Regions from separate parts of the Oharaeibacter diazotrophicus genome, predicted to be linked through region 1. Evidence: predicted binding sites of a transcription regulator. Region 1 holds the regulator's gene; each other region holds the start of a gene.
The links. Region 1 encodes PhoB, which activates phosphate uptake and scavenging genes when phosphate is short. Its sites were predicted from a motif close to TGTCATNNANCTGTCAT; they were not measured.
Positions count from the first base shown of each region.

Region 2: EDD54_RS18655 (DUF1045 domain-containing protein) is a predicted target of PhoB. The motif match lies at 3,015-3,031, and genes of this name have one in related genera.
Region 3: EDD54_RS09465 (alkaline phosphatase PhoX) is a predicted target of PhoB. The motif match lies at 2,159-2,175, and genes of this name have one in related genera.
Region 4: EDD54_RS11440 (pyruvate kinase) is a predicted target of PhoB. The motif match lies at 2,123-2,139, and genes of this name have one in related genera.

Region 1 covers NZ_SNXY01000006.1:67,389-72,701, reverse strand. Annotated here, with positions in the region: partial or broken gene pstA (phosphate ABC transporter permease PstA) at 1-778, shown strand, start outside; gene pstB (phosphate ABC transporter ATP-binding protein PstB) at 814-1,635, shown strand; gene phoU (phosphate signaling complex protein PhoU) at 1,674-2,381, shown strand; gene phoB (phosphate regulon transcriptional regulator PhoB) at 2,400-3,098, shown strand; gene EDD54_RS00505 (NUDIX domain-containing protein) at 3,169-3,759, opposite strand; gene EDD54_RS00500 (DeoR/GlpR family DNA-binding transcription regulator) at 3,882-4,634, shown strand; gene EDD54_RS22820 (hypothetical protein) at 4,638-4,814, opposite strand; gene EDD54_RS00495 (AAA family ATPase) at 5,017-5,313, shown strand, end outside.
Region 2 covers NZ_SNXY01000010.1:216,516-221,828, reverse strand. Annotated here, with positions in the region: gene EDD54_RS18685 (AraC family transcriptional regulator) at 1-311, shown strand, start outside; gene pgsA (CDP-diacylglycerol--glycerol-3-phosphate 3-phosphatidyltransferase) at 407-985, shown strand; gene moaD (molybdopterin converting factor subunit 1) at 982-1,245, shown strand; gene EDD54_RS18670 (molybdenum cofactor biosynthesis protein MoaE) at 1,250-1,717, shown strand; gene EDD54_RS18665 (hypothetical protein) at 1,846-2,337, shown strand; gene EDD54_RS18660 (cupin domain-containing protein) at 2,368-2,703, opposite strand; gene EDD54_RS18655 (DUF1045 domain-containing protein) at 3,158-3,844, shown strand; gene EDD54_RS18650 (alpha-D-ribose 1-methylphosphonate 5-triphosphate diphosphatase) at 3,856-4,992, shown strand; gene phnN (phosphonate metabolism protein/1,5-bisphosphokinase (PRPP-forming) PhnN) at 4,989-5,313, shown strand, end outside.
Region 3 covers NZ_SNXY01000007.1:204,012-209,324, reverse strand. Annotated here, with positions in the region: gene EDD54_RS09475 (NAD(P)(+) transhydrogenase (Re/Si-specific) subunit beta) at 1-187, shown strand, start outside; gene EDD54_RS09470 (methyl-accepting chemotaxis protein) at 311-1,990, opposite strand; gene EDD54_RS09465 (alkaline phosphatase PhoX) at 2,223-3,836, shown strand; gene EDD54_RS09460 (hypothetical protein) at 3,846-4,169, opposite strand; gene EDD54_RS09455 (tetratricopeptide repeat protein) at 4,214-5,059, opposite strand; gene rpsU (30S ribosomal protein S21) at 5,251-5,313, opposite strand, start outside.
Region 4 covers NZ_SNXY01000007.1:613,632-618,944, reverse strand. Annotated here, with positions in the region: gene ugpC (sn-glycerol-3-phosphate ABC transporter ATP-binding protein UgpC) at 1-429, shown strand, start outside; gene EDD54_RS11440 (pyruvate kinase) at 511-2,028, opposite strand; gene pcaF (3-oxoadipyl-CoA thiolase) at 2,231-3,430, opposite strand; gene EDD54_RS11430 (3-oxoacid CoA-transferase subunit B) at 3,435-4,106, opposite strand; gene EDD54_RS11425 (3-oxoacid CoA-transferase subunit A) at 4,103-4,837, opposite strand; gene EDD54_RS11420 (IclR family transcriptional regulator domain-containing protein) at 4,956-5,313, shown strand, end outside.

The DNA of each region.
Region 1 (5,313 bases):
CCAGATCAAGGTGCTCCAGGAACTCCAGGCCGACGGCCACGTCCACAAGGCCTTCAACACCGGCCTGTTCACTTTCGGCAACTCGACCCGTCCCGAGGTCGCCGGTGTCGGCGTCGCCATCGTCGGCTCGTTCTGGATGATGCTGGTGGTGCTGGTGCTGTCGCTGCCGATCGGCGTCGCCGCCTCGATCTACCTCGAGGAATTCGCGCCGAAGAACCGGCTGACCGACCTGATCGAGGTCAACATCAACAACCTCGCGGCGGTGCCCTCGATCGTCTACGGCATCCTCGGCCTGTCGGTGTTCATCAACTTCGCCCACCTGCCCCGCTCGGCGGCGCTGGTCGGCGGCTTGGTGCTGACGCTGTCGACCCTGCCGACGATCATCATCGCCACCCGCGCCGCGCTGAAGGCGGTGCCGCCGTCGATCCGCGAGGCCGGTCTCGGCGTCGGCGCCTCGAAGATGCAGACCATCTTCCACCACGTGCTGCCGCTCGCCATGCCGGGCATCCTGACCGGCACCATCATCGGCCTCGCGCACGCCCTCGGCGAGACGGCGCCGCTGCTGATGATCGGCATGAAGGCCTTCGTGGCCGACGTCCCGACCTCGCCGCTCGAGCCGGCGACCGCGCTGCCGACCCAGATCTACATGTGGGCGACCGAGCCCGAGCGCGCCTTCGTGGAGCGCACCTCGGCCGCCATCATGATCCTGCTCGCCTTCCTGTTCGTCATGAACGCCGCCGCCGTGGTCCTGCGCCGCGCCTTCGAGCGCCGCTGGTGACCCGCCGCCCCCCCGTATCGTCCGGAGGATTTCCGATGACCGCCGTCCTCGCCGAAGCGCCCAAGCACCAGACCATCCGCACGCCCGACGCCGTGGCGCGTCCGGTCAAGGTCAAGGCTGACACCGTCAAGGTCTTCTACGGCCAGAAGCAGGCGCTGCACGGCGTCTCGATCGACATACCCGAGCGCGCGGTCACCGCGTTCATCGGCCCGTCGGGCTGCGGCAAGTCGACCTTCCTGCGCTGCATCAACCGGATGAACGACACCATCGCCGGATGCCGCGTCGAGGGCCGGATCGCCATCGACAACAAGGACATCTACGACCCGGATCTCGACGTGGTCGAGCTGCGCGCCCGCGTCGGCATGGTGTTCCAGAAGCCGAACCCGTTCCCGAAGTCGATCTTCGAGAACGTCGCCTACGGCCCGAAGATCCACGGTCTCGCCCGCTCCAAGGCGGACCTCGAGGAGATCGTGGTGACCTCGCTGAAGAAGGCCTCGCTGTTCAACGAGGTCAAGGACCGCCTGCACGAGCCGGGCACCGGCCTCTCCGGCGGTCAGCAGCAGCGCCTCTGCATCGCCCGCGCCATCGCGGTGTCGCCCGAGGTGATCCTGATGGACGAGCCGTGCTCGGCGCTCGACCCGATCGCGACCGCCAAGGTCGAGGAACTGATCGACGAGCTGCGCACCAACTTCACGATCATCATCGTGACCCACTCGATGCAGCAGGCGGCCCGCGTGTCGCAGCGCACCGCCTTCTTCCACCTCGGCGTGCTCGTCGAGGAGGGTCCGACCGATCACATCTTCACCAACCCGATCGAGAAGCGGACCCAGGACTACATCACCGGCCGCTTCGGCTGAGCCGCGCCGCAACGCCAGGCACGCTTCGGGAGGGTTCCATGGAGCACACCGTCACCGCCTTCGACCAGGAATTGCGCGATCTCGCCGGCCACGTCGCCGAGATGGGCGGCATCGCCGAGCGGCTGGTCGCCGATTCCGTCGCCGCCCTCGCCCGGCTGGACCAGTTCCAGGCCCAGCGCGTCGTCGACGCCGACCGCCGCCTCGACGAACTTCAGCGCCGCATCGAGGAGGAGGCCGTCCTCCTGATCGCGCGCCGCCAGCCGATGGCCTCGGACCTGCGCGAGATCGTCGCCGCCCTGCGCATCTCGATCGACCTCGAACGCGTCGGCGACCTCGCCAAGAACATCGCCAAGCGCGTCGCCGCCATCAACGGCGCCGGCCTGCACAAGAGCCTGTGGGTCGGTGTCGAGCACCTCTCCGACATCGTGCTCGAGCAGATGAAGGCCGTGCTCGACGCCTTCACCCAGCGCGACGACGCCGCCGCCCGCGCGGTGCGCCTGCGCGACACCGAGATCGACGCGCTCTACACCTCGATCTTCCGCGAGCTCCTGACCTACATGATGGAGGATCCGCGCAACATCTCGCAGTGCGCCCATCTGCTGTTCTGTGCCAAGAACCTGGAGCGCATCGGCGACCACGCCACCAACATCGCCGAAACCGTGCACTATGCGCTGACCGGCGCGCCCTACGGCGAGGAACGCCCGAAGGCCGACCTCAGCGCCATCGAAACCGTGACGCCGGCCTGAGCCGGCGCGGGGCGATCCATGACCAAGGTCCTGATCATCGAGGACGAGGAGCCGGTCAGCCTGCTCCTGCGCTACAATCTCGAGGCCGAGGGCTTCGAGGTCGAGCAGAGCTTCCGCGGCGACGAAGCCGAGATCCGGTTGCGCGAGATCGTGCCGGACATCGTCATCCTCGACTGGATGCTGCCCGGCCTCTCGGGCATCGAGCTGTGCCGGCGGCTGCGCCAGCGCCCGGAGACCCAGCGCACGCCGGTCATCATGCTGACCGCGCGCGGCGAGGAATCCGAGCGCGTGCGCGGCCTCGCGACCGGCGCCGACGACTACATCGTCAAGCCCTTCTCGGTGCCCGAGCTGGTGGCGCGCGTGAAGGCGCTCCTGCGCCGGGCCAAGCCCGAGACGCTGACGTCGGTGCTGGTCTCCGGCGACATCGAACTCGACCGCGAGACCCGCCGGGTCCGCCGCAGCAGCCGCGAGATCCATCTCGGCCCGACCGAGTTCAAGCTGCTGGAATTCCTGATGCGGGCGCCCGGCCGGGTCTTCACCCGCGAACAGCTGCTCGACGGCGTCTGGGGCCACGACGTCTACGTCGACGAGCGCACCGTCGACGTCCACATCGGCCGGCTGCGCAAGTCGATAAACCGCGGCACCTCGAAGGACCCGATCCGCACCGTCCGCGGCGCCGGTTACTCCTTCAACGAGCAGTTCGCCAAGCAGCGCTGAGGGCGGCCGTCGGGCCGCCGGCACCTTGGCGAGTTCGTGGTGGACCGGCAGGCCGCGGGCGCCCCACCGGTCAGCCCGCGTGCGGGAAGATCGCCAGCGCGGCGTGCTGCAGCAGCATGATCGTCTTGGCGTCGGCGATGCGGCCGTCGGCGACCATCGCCATCGCCTCGTCGAAGCCGACTTCCATCATCTCGATGTCCTCGCCCTCCGCGGCGACGCCGCCGCCGTCCGAGACCCGGTCGGCCGGCTCGTAGGGCGCGACGAAGAAGTGCAGCCGCTCGGTCACCGACCCGGGACTCGTGAAGGCCTCGTAGACCTTCACCGGCGCCCGCACCCGGAAGCCGGTCTCCTCCTCGGCCTCGGCGCGGATGCGCTCCTCCGGCGAAGCGGCGTCGAGCAGGCCGGCCGGCGCCTCGATCAGGAGGTCGTCCCAGCCGTTGACGAAGGCCGGGTAGCGGAACTGCCGGGTCAGCACCACGGTGCGGCGGTCGAGGTCGTAGAGCAGGATGACCGCGCCGTTGCCGCGGTCGTAGGTCTCGCGCGACTGACGCTGCCAGACGCCGTCGGCGCGGCGGAAGTCGAAGACGGTCTTCCGGAGGACGTACCAGTCGTCGGAGAGCACCCGGACGTCGTGAACCCGGACCCGGTCGGCCACCGTCATCGCACACCTCACACTTCATGAAATCGCACGAACGAGAACGAAATTGCCGTTCTTGCTTGCCTTCAGGGCACGGATACGGGATATTTCGTGCAGAGACAAGAATTTTCGTGAAGGCTCTCGTCATGCTCGCCAGCCAACGCCGCGCCCTGATCCTAGAGACGCTGGCCCGCGAGGGTCAGGTCGTCGCCAAGGTGGCGGCGGAGCGATTCGGGCTGTCGGTGGACACGATCCGGCGCGACCTGCGCGAAATGGCGGCGGAGGGACTGCTGCAGCGGGTCCACGGCGGCGCGCTGCCCGCTTCGCCGGCGCTGGCGGATTTCGCCGCGCGGCAGTCGATCGCCACCGACGCCAAGGACCGGATCGGCCGGGCGGCGGCGGCGCTGGTACGGCCGGGGTCGGTGGTGTTCGTCGACGGCGGCACCACCGCGGGCCGGCTCGCCCGGCACCTTCCGCCCGATCTCGCCGCGACCGTGGTGACCCATGCGCCGAGCGTCGCGCTCGAGCTCCTCGACAAGCCGGGAATCGAGGTGGTGCTGGTCGGCGGCCGGCTGTTCCGGCATTCGGTCGTCGCGGTCGGGGCCGCCGCCGCGGCGGCGATCGCGGAGGTGCGGGCCGACACGGTGTTCCTCGGGGTCACCGGCATCCACCCGGAGCACGGGCTCACCACCGGCGACTACGAGGAAGCCCGGATCAAGCGGGCGATGATTGCGGCCTCGGCCGACTGCGTGGTGCTCGCCTCGGCCGAGAAGATCGCGGCGGTGTCGCCGTGGCGGATCGCGCCGTTCGAGGCCACGACGACCGTCGTCGCGTTGGATCCGCCGGAGGAGTTCGCGGCCGCGGCGGCGCGCGCCGGCGTCCAGATCCTGGCCGCGTGAGCGTCAGCGCACGGTTGGCACGCCGGGAATCAGCTCGGGAACGAGGTCGGGCAGCGGGCTCGGAATGTCGCTCTGCGGCTCGCCCTTCAGGTGCTCCTCGATGGCGGCGTCGCCGGGGTTCTCGGGCTCCTTCTCGGTGCCCGGATTGATAGGCTTCGGCGTCGGTAGTTCGGTCGGCATCGCGCTTCTCCTTGATTTCGTTGCCAGTGGGTCAACGGATCCGCACCGGCATGGTTCCGGGCGATCCCCCCCGGGGCGAGATGTCACGACGGCCGACCGCGGTGGCCGGTTGAGCCCGTCGCGTGCTCCGGCATAGACTTCTTCCCGGGTGGAGGCGGGACCGGACAGCGCGCGCCGAACGCGGGCACCGGGAGGAGACGGCATGAAGATGGGCGAGGACGCCGCCACCGGCGCGGCCGACGACCTGCGCGCGCGGGTCGCGGCGCTGACCGAGCGCCTGCAGGCGGCGCTGATCGGGCGGACGCCGCTGGTCGAGCGGCTGATGACCGCCCTCCTCTGCGGCGGCCACGTGCTGGTGGAGGGCGCGCCCGGCCTCGCCAAGACGCGGGCGGTGAAGCAGCTCGCCGACGGCCTCGATTCCAGCTTCGCCCGCATCCAGTGCACGCCCGACCTGATGCCCGCCGACCTCACCGGCACGCCGGTCTGGCGCCCCGACCGC
Region 2 (5,313 bases), on a different contig from region 1:
TCAACCGGGCGACCGGCGAGAACGTCTCGCGCCTCGTCAACGGCTGGCGCGTCCGCCACGCCTGCGCCCGCCTCGACGCCGGCGACGGCGTCACCGAGGCGATGCTGGCGAGCGGCTTCGGCACCAAGTCCAACTTCAACCGCGAATTCCTGCGCGTGACCGGCATGGCGCCGAAGACCTGGAGCGAGCGCGGTGGCGACGTCGGGCGGACCTGCACCGCGGCGGCCGGGGCCGTTCCACCGCCGCCGGGCGCCCGGCCGAATGTCGCCCTTGTGACGGCGCATCCCTCCCGCCCGACCTCCGTCCCCTGAACCGCCGGGCGGCCCTCGCGCCGTCCTCTCGTCCACCGCCCTTGCGGAGCGATCCCGCCGCGTGTCATGGATCGGACATGGCCGCCCATCACCATGTGTCCATGCAGACCGCCCTCTCGCTTCCGAACATCCTGACCTACCTGCGGATCGTCGCCGTTCCGCTGGTCGCGGCCTCGTTCTATCTCGAGGGCGACGGCGGGCGCTGGCTCGCCTTCGGCCTGTTCGCCTTCGCCTCGATCACCGACTATTTCGACGGCTACCTCGCCCGGCTGTGGGCGCAGCAGTCCTCGCTCGGCCGGATGCTCGACCCGATCGCCGACAAGCTGCTGGTGGCCGTGTGCCTGCTGGTGCTCGCCGGCGCCGGCACCATCGCCGGCTGGTCGATGTGGGCGGCGGTGATCATCCTGATGCGCGAGGTGTTCGTCTCGGGCCTGCGCGAATTCCTGGCCGAGCTGAAGGTCAGCGTGCCGGTGACCCGGCTCGCCAAGTGGAAGACCACGGCGCAGCTGGTGGCGATCGGCTTCCTGCTCGCCGGTCCCGCCGGCGACAAGCTGGTGCCCGGCACCACCGAGGTCGGGCTGACGCTGCTGTGGACCGCGGCGCTGGTGACGCTCTACACCGGCTACGACTATTTCCGCGCCGCCCTGGTCCATCTCGTGGAGGAGAACCGGTGACCGCCCCCGTCCGCCTCGTCTACTTCGCCTGGGTCCGCGAGCGGATCGGCTTCGCCGACGAGACGGTGGAGCTGCCCGAGCACCTCGGCACCGTCGGCGACCTCGTCGCCTGGCTCGCCGGCCGCGGCGACAACTTCGCCTACGCCCTCGAGCAGCCCGCCGCGATCCGCGTCGCGCTCGACCAGATGCACGTCGCCCACGACGAGCCGCTCGGCAGCCCGCGCGAGATCGCGCTGTTCCCGCCGATGACCGGGGGCTGAGGCGATGCCCGCCGTGCCCGACGTCCGCGTCCAGGCCGACGACTTCGACGTCGGCGCCGAGATCGAGCGCCTCCACGCCGGCCGGCGCGACGTCGGCGCGGTCGCGAGCTTCCTCGGCCTCTGCCGCGACGAGGGTGGCCGGCTCGCCGCGCTCGAGCTCGAGCATTATCCCGGCATGGCCGAGGCCGAGATCGGCCGCGTCGCCGCCGAGGCGGCCCTGCGCTGGCCCGACCTCACCGCTGTCACCGTGATCCACCGCTTCGGCCGCATCGCGCCCGGCGGCCGCATCGTGCTCGTCGCCACCGCCTCGCCGCACCGCGGCTCGGCCTTCGCCGCCGCCGAATTCCTGATGGACTTCCTCAAGACCCGCGCCCCGTTCTGGAAGAAGGAACACCTCGCGGAAGGCGGCGACGCCGGCTGGGTCGCGGCGAAGAGCGCCGACGACGAGCAGGCCGGGCGCTGGCGGCGCTGAGGGGCTCACCCCGTATCGTTTCGCAATGGTGAAGATCCGGATCGCACCGGACCGGCGCACGCCCCACCTCTTCGGTGGGACGGTCCGGCGTCACCGGCGCCGGCCGGTTCCCGCGGGGGAGACCTGCCATGAAGACGATGATCGCCGCCGTCCTGTCGACGGCCCTCGTGGTCGCGGCCACCGCGGCGTCGGCCGCGCCGCCCTGCCCGGCGCTCGCCGGCACCACCTTCTACGACAGCACCCACACCCTCGTCGGCGACCCCTTCTTCGGCGGCCGCTGGAGCAACGCGAAGAACGGCAAGGCCTATGTCCAGCGCAACCTGACAAAGCCGGCGACCCTCTACGGCTTCTCGCTCGGACAGGCCGGCTCGGACATGACGACCGTCGGCTCGCGCGTCGCCATCACGGCCAAGAAGCCCGACGGCACGACGGTGACGCTGCTCGATCTCCGCGGTGTCGCGGTCGGCCGCGACTTCTCGCCGGGCGGCGCAGGCACGGTGGCGTCGCCGCTGTTCGTGCGCTTCCCGCCGGTGGAGGTGAAGTCGATCCGCGTCGACATGACCGGCAACGGCTGGTTCCTGCTCTACAACCTCACCTTCAACGTGCTCGGCTGCTCCTGAGCGGGTCGGGCGACGCGATCCGGCGGCCGCTCACCCCGCGGCCGCCTCCCCGCCCTTCGGCCCCCAGAAGATCACCCAGGTCTGGAAGTCGTCGGAGAAGCCCTCGAAGCGGTGTTCCATGCCGGCGGGCACGAAGATGACGTCGTTCGGCTGGAACGGACGGCGCTCGCCGGCGCGGTTGAACATGCCGGTGCCCTGAACGATCACGTAGAGCTCGTCCTGGGCGTGCGGGGTCTGCTCGTCGGTGCCGACCGGCGAATAGAGTTCGACCGACATGGTGCCGGCCTTCATCAGCACCGCGAAGGGATGATCGGCCTCGAACAGGGCCTCGCGAGCGGCGGCGAGGGAGACGAGCCAGTCGGACATGATGGGGTTCCCGGAAGCGAGGCCTGCGCGAAATGCGGGTCCGCCCCCGCGCCGGCACAGCGTTCCGAATCGCCGCGGCGCGCGGCCGGTTGGACCGATCCGGCAAGGCTAAGCCGGCAGCCGCCGCGCTGTCGAGAAGAGCGTGCCGAAAGCACGCGGCGACGGGCACCGCGGACCGGCGCGCCTCCGTGACGGCCGACCGGACGGCGCGCACGATTCGCCGCCACCACCCCCTCCTTCCGTATCGCCCCACCTTCCGAGGCTTCATCGCCGGCCGGCCGCGCGCTAGCATGGCGACACGTTCGGCGATCCGTCATCTTGCGGTCACGCCGATCGGTCATGGGCTTGCGGGACGAGGAGGGTCCGCGGCCGTTTCCAGGTGGCCGCCCCACCGGACGCGCGTGCGGGACGCGGGGTGCCGGTGCCGGGCCCTCGACAGGAATCCGGGTCCGCCATGCGTTACGCCGTCTACTTCGCCCCCCCGCCCGGCAGCGCGCTCGCCGAGGCGGGCGCCGACTGGCTCGGCCGCTGCGCCCACGCCGGCACCGACCGCCCGCTGCCCGCGGTCGAGGGCGTCGATCCCGACCGCTTCGCCACCGTGACCGCCGAGCCGCGCCGCTACGGCTGGCACGCCACGCTGAAGCCGCCCTTCGCGCTGGCGCCGGGCCGGCGCGAGGCCGACCTCCGCGCCGCCTTCCGCGACTTCGCCGCCGTCCGCCCCGCGATCGCGCTCGACCTCGCCGTCGCCCGCGTCGACGGCTTCCTCGCGCTGACGCCCGTCGTCGAGACGCTCGACCTCGACGGCCTCGCCGGCGCCTGCGTCAGCGCCTTCGACGCCTTCCGCGCCCCCGCCTCAGCCGACGAGATCGCCCGGCGCCGCCGCGCCGGACTCTCGGCGCGCCAGGACGAACTGCTCGCCGCCTGGGGCTATCCTTACGTCTTCGACGAGTTCCGCTTCCACATGACGCTGACCGGGCGCGTCGCCGGCGAAGAGGCCGACCGGCTGGAAACCGCCGCCAAGGCGCATTTCGCCGCCGCCGTCGCCGAGCCGATCGCGATCGACACCCTCGCCCTGTTCGCCGAGCCCGCGCCCGGCGCGCCCTTCGCCGTGCTGGAGACCCGGCGTCTCGCCGACGCCTGACCGGAGCCGACATGACCGCCGACCTGATCCTCACCAACGCGCGCATCGTGCTCGCCGACCGCGTCGTCCACGGCACCGTCGTGGTGCGCGACGGCGTCGTCGCCGCGGTCGACGAGGGCGTCTCCGCCCTCGGCGAGGACCTCGACGGCGACCACGTCGTGCCCGGCATCGTCGAGCTGCACACCGACCACCTCGAGAACCACTACGCGCCGCGGCCGAAGGTGCGCTGGAACCCGCTCGCCTCGGTGCAGGCCCACGACGCCCAGGTCGCCGCCTCCGGCATCACCACGGTGTTCGACGCGCTGCGCTGCGGCCGCGGCCCCGACGACGAGCTCGAGAGCGCCGACATGCGCCGGCTCGCCGACGCCATCGAGGCCGGCGTCGCCGCCGACCGGCTGCGCGCCGACCACTTCATCCACCTGCGCTGCGAGGTGTCGGCGCCGGACGCGCTCGAGGCCTTCGCCCTGTTCGAGGGCGACGACCGCGTCCGCCTCGCCTCGCTGATGGACCACACCCCCGGCCAACGCCAGTTCGTCTCGCTCGACCATCACCGCGTCTACTACATGGGCAAGACCGGGATGACCGAGACGGCCTATCAGGCGATGATCGCCGAGCGGCGGCGGCTGTCGGAGATCCACGCCGAACCGCACCGGCGCGCCATCGCCGAGCGCTGCCGCGCCGCCGGCATCGTGATCGCCTCGCACGACGACGCCACCGCCGCCCATGTCGCCGAGAGCGTCGACCACGGCGTGTCGCTCGCCGAGTTCCCGACCACGCGCGAGGCCGCGGAGGCCGCCCACGCCGCCGGCCTGAAGATCCTGATGGGCGCGCCCAACTACGTGCGCGGTGGTTCGCACAGCGGCAACGTCTCGGCGCGTTCGCTGATCGAGGCCGGCCTCCTCGACATCCTGTCGTCGGACTACGTGCCGTTCTCGCTGATCCACGCCGCCTTCATGGCGGCCGAGGACGGCGTGCTGTCGCTGCCGGCGGCGATCGCCACCGTCACCCGCAACCCCGCCGCCGCCGCCGGCCTCCACGACCGCGGCGTGATCGAGCCCGGCCGGCGCGGCGACCTCGTCCGCGTCCGCACCGACCACGAGGTGCCGCTGGTGCGCGCGGTCTGGCGCCAGGGGAGACGGGTGTCGTGACCGGCCGCTTCGTCGCCGTCGTCGGCCCGTCCGGGGCCGGCAAGGACACGCTGATCGCCGCGGCGCGGTCACGCCTCGCGGGCGACGACCGCGTCGTCTTCGTCCGCCGCGTCGTCAGCCGCGCCGACGGCGGCAACGAGGACCACGACACGCTCGACGCCGCCTGCTTCCCCGCCGCGATCGCGGCCGGCGCCTTCGCGCTGCACTGGGGCGCCCACGGGCTCTTCTACGGCATCCCCGCGCGGGCGGTCGCCGACGTCGCCGCTGGCCGGATCGTGGTCGCCAACCTGTCGCGCGGCGCGCTCGACCGGGCGCGCGCGG
Region 3 (5,313 bases), on a different contig from region 1:
GACCTCGCCGATCTACGGCATGCCGATCCTCGACGTCGAGAAGGCCGGCACGGTGCTGTTCGTCAAGCGCGGCATGGGTTCGGGCTACGCCGGCGTCGAGAACGAGCTGTTCTTCAAGGACAACACCATGATGCTCTTCGCCGACGCCAAGAAGATGGTCGAGAGCATCGTCAAGTCGATGGAATGAGGCGCGGGGGGACCGCCTCGGCGGTTCCCGGGCGCCGAAACGAAAGGGGGGCGGGGTCGCGTGCGACCCCGCCCCCTCGTCCTTTCCAGGGCCGGCCGGCGGCCGAACCCGAACCCTCCCGACTCACGCGGCCCTGAGGCCCTCGACGAAGTCGGCGACCTCCTGCTGCAGGACGCGCGACTGGTCGGACAGCTTGCCGGAGAGGCCCATCAGCTGGGTCGAGGCGGTGCCGGTCATCTCGGCGGCGGTGCCGACGCCGGCGATGTTGCCGGTGACGTCGGTGGTGCCGGTCGCCGCGCGCTGGGTGTTCGACGCGATTTCCTCGGTCGCCGCGCCCTGCTCCTCGACCGCGCCGGCGATTGCCGACGCCGACTGCTGGATCGAGCCGATCGTGCGCACGATCCGCGAGATCGAGTCCACCGTCGTGCCGGTCGCCGTCTGGATCTCGCCGATCTTGCGGCCGATCTCCTCGGTCGCCTTGGCGGTCTGGTTGGCGAGTTCCTTCACTTCCGCTGCGACGACCGCGAAGCCGCGGCCGGCCTCGCCGGCCCGCGCCGCCTCGATGGTGGCGTTGAGCGCCAGGAGGTTGGTCTGGGCGGCGATGTTCGAGATCAGCTCGACCACCTCGCCGATCTGCTGCGCCGAGTGGGCGAGGGCCTGGACGTTCTGGGTGCTGGCCTCGGCCTCGCGGGCCGCCGCGCTCGCCACCTCGGCGGACTGGCTGACCTGCTTGGAGATCTCGCGGATCGAGGCCGACAGTTCCTCGGCGCCGGCCGCGACGGTCTGGACGTTGGTGGAGGCCTCCTCGGCGGCGCCGGCGACGGCCTGGGCCTGCCGGGACGTCTCCTCGGCGGTGGCCGAGAGGTTGCGGGCGGCGTCGGCGACCTCGGTGGAGGACTTGGCGAAGCCGTCGGCGAGCTTCTCCATGCGGCCGACGAACCGCTCGGCGAGTTCGGCCCGGCGGCGCACCAGCGCCTCCTCGGCGGCCTTGGCGGTCTCCTGGGCCCGGCGGGCCTCCTCGGCGGCGCGGAGCGAATCGCGGAAGTTCAGGAGGGCCTTGCCCATCGCGCCGATCTCGTCGCCGCGCGCGGTACCGGCGATCTCGACGGCATACTCGCCGGCCTGGAGCTTCTGCATCACGCCGATGCCGTCACGAATCGGCAGGGCGATCATGCGGTTGAGGAAGTAGCCGGCGAAGAGGCCGATGGCGATCGTGGCGGCCACGGACGCGAGGACGCTGTAGCGGATGATCGCCTGCGAGGATTCCATCTCGGCAGCGCGGGTCGCGAGGAGAGACTCCTCGGCGCCCTTGAACTCGGCGAGCACGGATCGGATCGTGTCGAACGACGTCTTGCCGAGCCCGGCACGCTCGATATCGCGCGCCTGCTCCTGGGTGGCGGCGCTCTTCATCAGATCGATCGCCCGGTGCGACACGCCGGTCTGCCAGTCGTCGATCGCCTGCCCGAGCCGGCGCAGGCGGTCCTGCTGCTGGGCGTTGTCGCTGGTCAGGTCGGTCGCATCGTCGAGCGCGGCCTTCAGCGCGCGCTCGCCGTTCTTCAGCGGTTCGAGATTGCCCTCGTTGGCCGTCACCAAGTATCCTCGAAGACCGCTCTCCTGGTCGACCATGGACTGCAGGATCCGATCGGCCGCTGTCATGACCTTGTAGGTGTGGACGGTCCAGGTCACGTTCTGCGCCGCGACGCCGTTGGCCCACCAGATCGCGAAGCCCGTCACGATACTGGCCATCAGCATCGTCGCGAAGACGACGATCAACTTGGTTCGGATGCTGGCATTTGCGCCCATGATTCGTTTCCACCCCACATCTTTTCGGTTCCTGCGACCCACGTCGGGTCGGAGGAGCACACGAGAAATTTGTCGGACTAGGGTGAATGGATGGTTAAAAATCGACATTAATTCTTATCCGATTGCATTCCTCTGCGCCCGTAACTGCAGATCACCCCGGCCGTCCACCGTCATCCGCCCTTCAAACGGCCGGCCTAAACGGATCCCGGTCCGCGGATCGGGAGAACGATCGATGAAACGCCTGCTGCTCGCCTCCACTGCCCTCCTCGTCGCCGTCGCCGCGCAGGCCGCGGACGGCGTTCATTTCACCCACGTCGAGAAGGCGAACCCGCGCGAGGCCGGCAAGACCGCCGCCGACGTGCTCTCGCCCGAGATCGCTGAGGTCCCCGTCGCCACCGGCGCGATGATGCTGGAGAACCCGTCGGACCGGATCGCCTATTACGGCTACGGCTCCGACGGCCCGCTGTCGCCGGTGCCGGGCGACGTGCAGTCGAAGGTTCACAACGTCGAGGCCACCAAGACCGAGCCGGACAAGAACACCTACCTGGTGCTCGACGGCCAGAAGGGCGCCGACGAGACCTACGACTACGGCACCCACTTCCTGTTCCAGGGCCACGAGAACGGTCCGGGCGGCGGCGTGTTCGGTGCGCTGACCCGCGTCAACCTCGACGCCGACGAGGCGCACCGCGTCACGCTGATGGCCTCCGAGCAGGACAACGGCAAGCCGGTGCCGACCATCGACGGCTCGACCTTCGATCCCTTCGCCAAGGTGCTGCTGCTGACCTGCGAGGACGACGACAAGGGCGGCGTCTACGCCGCGACGCTCGACTTCCCGTCCAAGGTGACCGATCTCTCGGGCGTCATGGGCCGCGCCGGCTACGAGGGCGTCCAGGTCGCCTCCGACGGTTCGGTCTGGCTGGTCGAGGACGTCGGCGGCAAGGCCGGCGAGACCGCCAAGAACGCCAAGCAGCCGAACTCCTTCGTCTACCGCTTCGTGCCCACCGACAAGGCCGACCTCGGCGCCGGTGGCAAGCTGCAGGTGCTCCAGGTCGTCGGCAGCGACGGCGAGGCGATCGTGTTCCACAAGGACACCCGCGACGCCGACATCATGTCGGCCGGCATGAAGGCGCTGCACAGCTACGGCGCCGCGCTGAAGGCCCGCTGGGTCACCATCCACGACACCGCCAAGGACGCCTTCGCGGAGTTCGACGCCAACGCCGCCGCCAAGGCCGCCGGCGGCACGCCGTTCAAGCGCCCGGAGAACGCGCAGTTCCGTCCGGACACCGGCTTCGCCGAGTACTACTTCACCGAAACCGGCGACACCAACGCCAAGACCGAGGCCGGCGCCGAGTTCGGCGGCTTCGGCGCGGTGTTCAAGCTGGTCCAGGCCTCGCCGTCGGCCGACGAGGGCACGATCTCCCCGGTGATCGTCGGCGACGTCGAGCACACCGGCTTCGACAACATGGCCTTCGCCTCCAAGGACGCGCTGCTCGTCACCGAGGACGCCGGCGACAAGCTGCACAAGCAGCGCGACGCCCTCGACAGTGGCTGGGTCGTCGACGTCACCGCCGACTACTCCAAGCCCGACGTGAAGCCCGTGCGCTTCCTGGCCCAGGGCCGCGACGCCGCCGCCCTCCTCGACACCGAGATCAACGGCGGCGAGGGCTTCCAGAACGACGGCGACAACGAGATCACCGGCATCCACGTCTCGGACGGCGACGCCACCGTCGCCGGCCTGATCGGCACCAAGGTGCCGACGCCGTTCAAGGACGGCTGGCGCGTGTTCTACACCCACCAGCACGGCGGCAACGTCACCTACGAGATCGTCCCGGCCGATCCGTCCTGACGGGCGTCATCACGAGCGACCATGCGGAGGCCCCGGTCGTCGACCGGGGCCTTCGTCGTTCGGGCCGCCGCCCGCGAACCGCCGCACCACGATGGCGATCGCCCCGACGACGGCCCCGAGGGCGACCACCGCCGCGACGGCCGCCACGGGGACCGCGAGCAGGGTCGCACCGATCGCGAGCAGACCACCGCCGCCGTCGAGCAGCCCGCCGCCGACGTGCAGCAGCGCGGCGACGGCCAGGAGGGCGAGCGCGACGAGCACAGCGCGCCCGGGACGGCGCCAGCCGGGGCGGACGAGGAACAGGACGAAGTCGACGAGGTCGGAGAGATCCATGGCGGCCGTGCCTTACGGGACGCGGCCGACGGCGCGGCGGCGCCTCAGGACGCGCCGCGCTCGGTCGCCAGCGCGTCGCGGGCCGGCTTGTACTTCGGGTCGAGCACCAGCGCGCGGTTGATCGAGTTGCGGCCGGTGGCGACGTCGCCCGTGCGGACTTGGGCGATGCCGAGATTGGTCCAGAACACCGCCGACTTCTTGTTGCGGTTCACCGCGGCGGCGAAGTCGGTCAGGGCGGCCTTGTTGTCGCCGAGCGCGAGTTCGCTGAGGCCGCGGGCGTTGTAGGGCTCGGACGAGGTGGGATCGAGCGCGATGGCGGCGTCGAGGTCGCTCGAGGCGCGGGCGTGGTCGTTGCGGACCTGGTAGATCAGGGCGCGGTTGTAGTAGGCGCGCGCCTCCGAGGTGTTGAGCTGGATCGCCTGGTTCAGATCGGCCATGGCGAAGTCGTACTGGCCGGACTGCCGGTAGATCGTGCCGCGGCCGAGATAGGCGGCGGCGTAGGACGGGTTGATCTGGATCGCCTGATTGTAGTCGGCGAGCGCCTGCTGCGGCTGGCCGAGCTGGCGGTAGATCAGCGCGCGGTTGGTGTAGGCCTGATGGAAGCGCGGATCGAGCCGGATCGCGGTGGTGAAGTCGGCGAGCGCGTCCTGCAGGCGGCCGGACTTGCCGAAGGCGCTGCCGCGGACGTTGTAGTTGGCGGCGTTCTGCGGGTTCTGCTGGATCGCCGCGGTCAGCGAGCCGATGTTCGCCTCCGAGCCGACGTTGGCGTCGATCGGCGCCAGCGCGATCCGGGGACCGTCGTCCGTCGATCCGCAGCCGGCGAGCGCCAGCGCGGCGAGGAGGGCGGCGGCCGCTCCGGAACGGACGGGTCGGCGGGCGGTCGGCGTCATCCAGTCACTCCTCGTGCGGGCGTCGTCGCAGCCCAGCGCCGGCCGCGGGCCGGGGTTCGGATTCGTCTCGAGGCAGAATAGCGTATCGGCCGCCCGGAACCACCTCCGGAAACGGCGAAAAATCGAACCGGCGGGCGCCTTTCCGTCGAAAGGCCGCCCGGCCCGGACCCGTGTGGCCGGTTCGGCGCCGGTCAGCGCGCCCGTGCCGGCCGCGCGGCCACGAGGCCCTCGCGCTGGGCGCGCTTGCGCGCCAG
Region 4 (5,313 bases), on a different contig from region 1:
CCGGCCTCGACCTACGTCGCCGCCTTCGTCGGCTCGCCCGGCCTCAATCTCCTGCACGGCGTCGCCGATCCCGCCGCCGGCGTGATCCGGCTCGACGGCGGCCCGGTGCTGGCCTACCGGCGCGAGCGCTGGCCGGACGTCGCCGCCGGCCCGGTGACCGCGGGTTTCCGCGCCGAGGACGCGGCCCCCGCCGACGGCGTCGGCGTTCCCTTCGCGGTCGACTTCGTCGAGGAACTCGGCGCCGGCCGCCACGCCCACGGCCACATCGCCGGCCAGCCGGCGATCGTCCACGTCGGCCCCGGCCGGCCGGTGGCGCCGCGCACGCAGATGGCGCTGACGATCCCGGCCGACGCCGTCCAACTGTTCGCCGCCGAGGACGGGCGGCGGCTGCGCGAGGTGGCACCGGTGGCGGTGCCCGAGTTGGCGTGAGCGACCGTCTCGCAAGGCCCCGACTCGTCGGGACCTTGCGAGGTTTCGGCCTCGCGGCCGGCGGCGGGCCCTCGCTCGGCCTCACGCGTCGGACGGTGACCAGGCGCCGAGGGCGCGCAGCATTGGCGTCTTCTTGTGGACGTGGCCGGCCATGCGCACCAGCAGGTGGTCGAGCACGTCGACGGCGGTGCCGACGTGCGGGCCCTTGTTGAGCATGACGCACTCGGCGCGCGCGCCCATCGCCGCGTCGGTCATCTCGCCGCGCGACGGCAGCCCGTCCCGGACCAGGGATTCCAGCACCTGGGTCGCCCAGATCACCGGCACCGAGGCCGCCTCGCACAGCCACAGGATCTCCTCCTGCATCTCGGCGAGACGCTCGAAGCCGATCTCGGCGGCGAGGTCGCCGCGGGCGATCATGACGGCGAACGGCCGGCGCCCGGCGACGCGCGCCATCAGCGCCGGCAGGTTGGCGACCGCCTCCGGCCGCTCGATCTTGGCGACCAGCCCGAGCGACGGCGGCACCAGTCCGGTGTCGGCGAGTACGGTCTCGAGCAGGTCGATGTCCTCGGGGCGGCTGACGAAGCTGTAGCCGATCATGTCGGCGGTGCGGACCACCGCGGCGAGGTCCTGGATGTCCTTGGCGGTCAGCGGGGAGAGGCCGAGCGCGGTGTCGGGCAGGTTGAGGCCCTTCTCCGGCTTGAGCTTGACGCCGCCGGCCCGGACGCGGGTGACGCGCAGGAGCGCGCTCGCGCCGTCGGCGGCCTCGACCCGGGCCTCCATCTTGCCGTCGTTGTAGAGCACGCGGTCGCCGACGCCGATCCGCGTCACGATCTCCGGCAGCGAGACGCTGGCGGCGGCGACGGCGTCGCCGACGATCTCGGGCGTGCCGCCCGCGACGAGGCTGAACGTGTCGCCGACGACGATCCGCCGCGCCTTGTCGGCGGCGACGACCGCCTCGGTGCGGATCTTCGGGCCGGCGATGTCCATCAGCACCCGGATCGGGCGGCCGACGATCTCGCCGGCGGTGCGCACCGCGCGCGCCATCGCCTCCCAGGCGACGATGCCGTCGTGGGCGCAGTTGATGCGGGCGATGTCCATGCCGCGGCGGGCGAGATCGAGCACCAGACCGGGGTCGCCGGCCGCCTCGGACGGCAGCGTCACCATGATGCGGGTGTCGCGCCCGGCCGGGCGCGGCCCGAGCGCGGCGTCGGCGTTCGCGGCGAGGAGGCGCTCGCCGGCGAAGAAGGCGTCGTCGCCGGGCGCCTCGACCGGGGCCGGTCGTCCGGCGAGGGCCGCCAGCGCGACGGCGACGGCGTCGAGCGTCGGCAGCACGCGGCTCTCGGCGCGGCCGAGCGAGGACAGGCCGCGCGCCATCAGCGCCCGCTGCAGCGGGCGGATGTCGTGGCGGCGCAGCGCGAGATAGTCGGCGAGATTGGCGATGCCGGGCCCGATCGGACCGTGGGCGGCGGCGAAGGCCGCGCGCCGCGCCTCGCCGTCGGCGACGACGGCGTCCCGCAGGGCGGCGAGATCGGCGGCCAGCCCCGTACGGTCGTCGCCCGTCGGCACCACGGCGTGGGCGTACGATACGGTGTCGGTCATGGCGCCGAGATCCCTCGCCCCGTGGTCGCGTCCATCCGTGCGGATCGGCCGGGCGGCACCGTCCGAACGGTCGGCGCACTTGAACCCCGCGTCGATGACGGTGGATTGACGGCCGGAACGGCCGGGATGTCGAGCCCCGGGAAAACCCGGTCGAGGCCGGGTTTTCCCGGATCACCGGGTTCGCACTCGCGGCAGGTGTCGTTCAGACCCGCTCGAGCGCGACGGCAATGCCCTGGCCGACGCCGATGCACATGGTCGACAGCGAGCGCCGGCGGCCGCCGAGCGACAGCTCCAGCGCCGCGGTGCCGGTGATGCGCGCACCCGACATGCCGAGCGGGTGGCCGAGGGCGATCGCGCCGCCGTTCGGGTTCACGCGGGGGTCGTCGTCGGCGACGCCGAGCATGCGCAGCGTGGCGACGCCCTGGGCCGCGAAGGCCTCGTTGAGCTCGATCACGTCGAAGTCGGCGATCGCGAGCCCGAGGCGAGCCATGAGCTTCCGGCTCGCCGGCGCCGGGCCGATCCCCATCACCCGCGGCGGAACGCCGGCAGTGGCACCGCCGAGCACACGAGCGATCGGCGTCAGGCCGTGGCGGCGGGCAGCCTCGGCGGAGGCGACGATCAGGGCGGCGGCGCCGTCGTTGACGCCGGACGAATTGCCGGCCGTGACCGAGCCGTTCGGGAACAGCGGCTTCAGGGCGGCGAGCGCCTCCGCCGTGGTGGCGCGCGGGTGCTCGTCGCGGTCGACGACCACCGGATCGCCCTTCCGGCGCGGGATCGTCACCGGCACGATCTCGCGGGCGAGCCGGCCGTTCGCCTGGGCGGCGGCGGCCCGCGCCTGCGAGGCGAGCGCCATGGCGTCCTGCGCTTCACGGGAGATGCCGTGGTCGTCGGCGACGTTCTGGCCGGTCTGCGGCATCGAATCGGTGCCGTAGGCGGCGTGCATCGCCGGGTTGACGAAGCGCCAGCCGATCGTGGTGTCGAAGATCTCGGCCTGCCGCGAGAAGGCCGTGTCGGCCTTCGGCATCACGAAGGGCGCGCGCGACATGCTCTCGACGCCGCCGGCGACCATCAGGTCGGCCTCGCCGGCGGCGACGGCGCGGGCGGCGGCGAGCACCGCGTCCATGCCCGAGCCGCAGAGCCGGTTGATCGTGGTGCCGGTGACGCCGACCGGCAGGCCGGCGAGCAGCACCGCCATGCGGGCGACGTTGCGGTTGTCCTCGCCGGCCTGGTTGGCGCAGCCGAGCACGACGTCGTCGACCGCCTCCCAGTCGACGCCGGGATTGCGGGCGACGAGGGCGCGGAGCGGGACGGCCGCGAGGTCGTCGGGCCGGACGGCGGCGAGCGCACCGCCGTAGCGGCCGATCGGGGTGCGGACGTAGTCGCAGATGAAGGCGTCGGTCATGGCGTCAGAGCTCCGGCACGACGAGGTCCGCGACGGGACCGGGAACGTGGAGGTCGGCGCCGGTGAGCGCCTGGAGGTCGGAAAGGCCGAGCGCCGGCAGCTTCTCGCGCAGCACGAAGCGGCCGCCCTCGACGTCGATCACCGCGAGGCTGGTGTAGATCCGGGTGACGCAGCCGACGCCGGTCAGCGGCAGGCTGCAGCGCTTCACCAGCTTCGGCTTGCCGTCCTTGGTGACGTGCTCGGTGATGACGGCGACGCGCTTCGCCCCATGGACGAGGTCCATGGCGCCGCCGACCGCCGGCACGCCCTTGGGGCCGGTCGACCAGTTGGCGAGGTCGCCGGTCTCCGCGACCTCGTAGGCGCCAAGGATGGCGACGTCGAGATGGCCGCCGCGCACCATGGCGAAGCTGTCGGCGTGGTGGAAGAAGGCCGTGCCGGGCTTCAGCGTCACCGCCTTCTTGCCGGCATTGATGAGGTCCCAGTCCTCCTCGCCCGGCGGCGGCGCCTCGCCGAAGCCGAGGATGCCGTTCTCGGTGTGGAAGATCGCCTGCCGGCCCGGCGGCTGGAACCGCGCCACCATCTCCGGGAAGCCGATGCCGAGGTTGACGTAGGCGCCGTCGGCGATGTCCTGGGCGGCGCGCCAGGCGATCTGGGTCGCGTTCAGCTTTGCCGTCATGCCGCTTTCTCCGGGTAGACCGCGCCGGCGCGGTTGAGATCCTCTTCCTGGGCCGGGTTCGGCACCGCGACGACGCCGGCGACGAAGATGCCGGGCGTCACCACCGCCTCCGGGTCGATGCCGCCCGGCGCGACGATGCGCGTGACCTGGACGTAGGCGCGCGCCGCCGCCATGCACATCAGCGGATTGAAGTTCCGCGCCGCCATCCGGTAGGTCAGGTTGCCGAGGGTGTCGCCGACGTCGGCCTTGACCAGCGCGATGTCGGCTTTCAGCCAGCGCTCCTGCACGTAGCAGCGGCCGTCGAACTCGGCGACCGGCTTGCCCTTTGCGAGGTCGGTGCCGAAGGACGTCGGGGTGTAGAAGGCCGGGATGCCCGCGCCGCCGGCGCGGATGCGCTCGGCGAGCGTGCCCTGCGGCACCAACTCGAGTTCGATCTTGCCGGCGAGATAGAGCTCGGTGAACACCACCGGATCGGCCGAGCGCGGGAACGAGCAGATCAGCTTGCGCACCATGCCCTGCTCGATCAGGGCGGCGAGGCCGACGTGGCCGTTGCCGGCGTTGTTGTTGATCACCGTCAGGTTCTTCGGGGCGCCGGTGGCGCGGAAGCGGTCGATCAGCGCGTGGATCAGCTCGATCGGCGCGCCGGACCCGCCGAAGCCGCCGATCATCACGGTCATGCCGTCTTCGATCCCCGCCACCGCGGCGGCGAGGTCCGGAAGGGTCTTGTCCATGGGATGTCTCCAGCCGGATCCCGCCCGGCCGGACGACAAATAGCGAGCGGCGGACGGTTCCGTCCAGACCATGTGTGCGGTATGGTGCTTTTGTTCTCATATCGCACGGACCACCGCCATGACCATCGAGAAGCGCGACACCATGGGCGGCCTCGCCAAGGGGCTGGCGGTGATCGAGACCTTCGCCGCCGACCGACCGCGACAGTCGATCGCCGAGGTCGCGGCGGCGGCGGGCCTCGACCGCGCGACGGCGCGGCGCTGCCTGCTGACGCTGGCGCAGCTCGGCTACGCCGACTGGGACGGCAAGTACTTCACGCTGACGCCGCGGGTGCTCCGGCTCGGCACCGCTTGCCTCGCCACCATGCCGCTGCCGCAGATCGTGCAGCCGCTGCTCGACGAGCTCTCCGACCGGATCGGCGAGAGCAGTTCGGTCTCGATCCTCGACGGGCCGGAGATCGTCTACGTCGCCCGCGCGG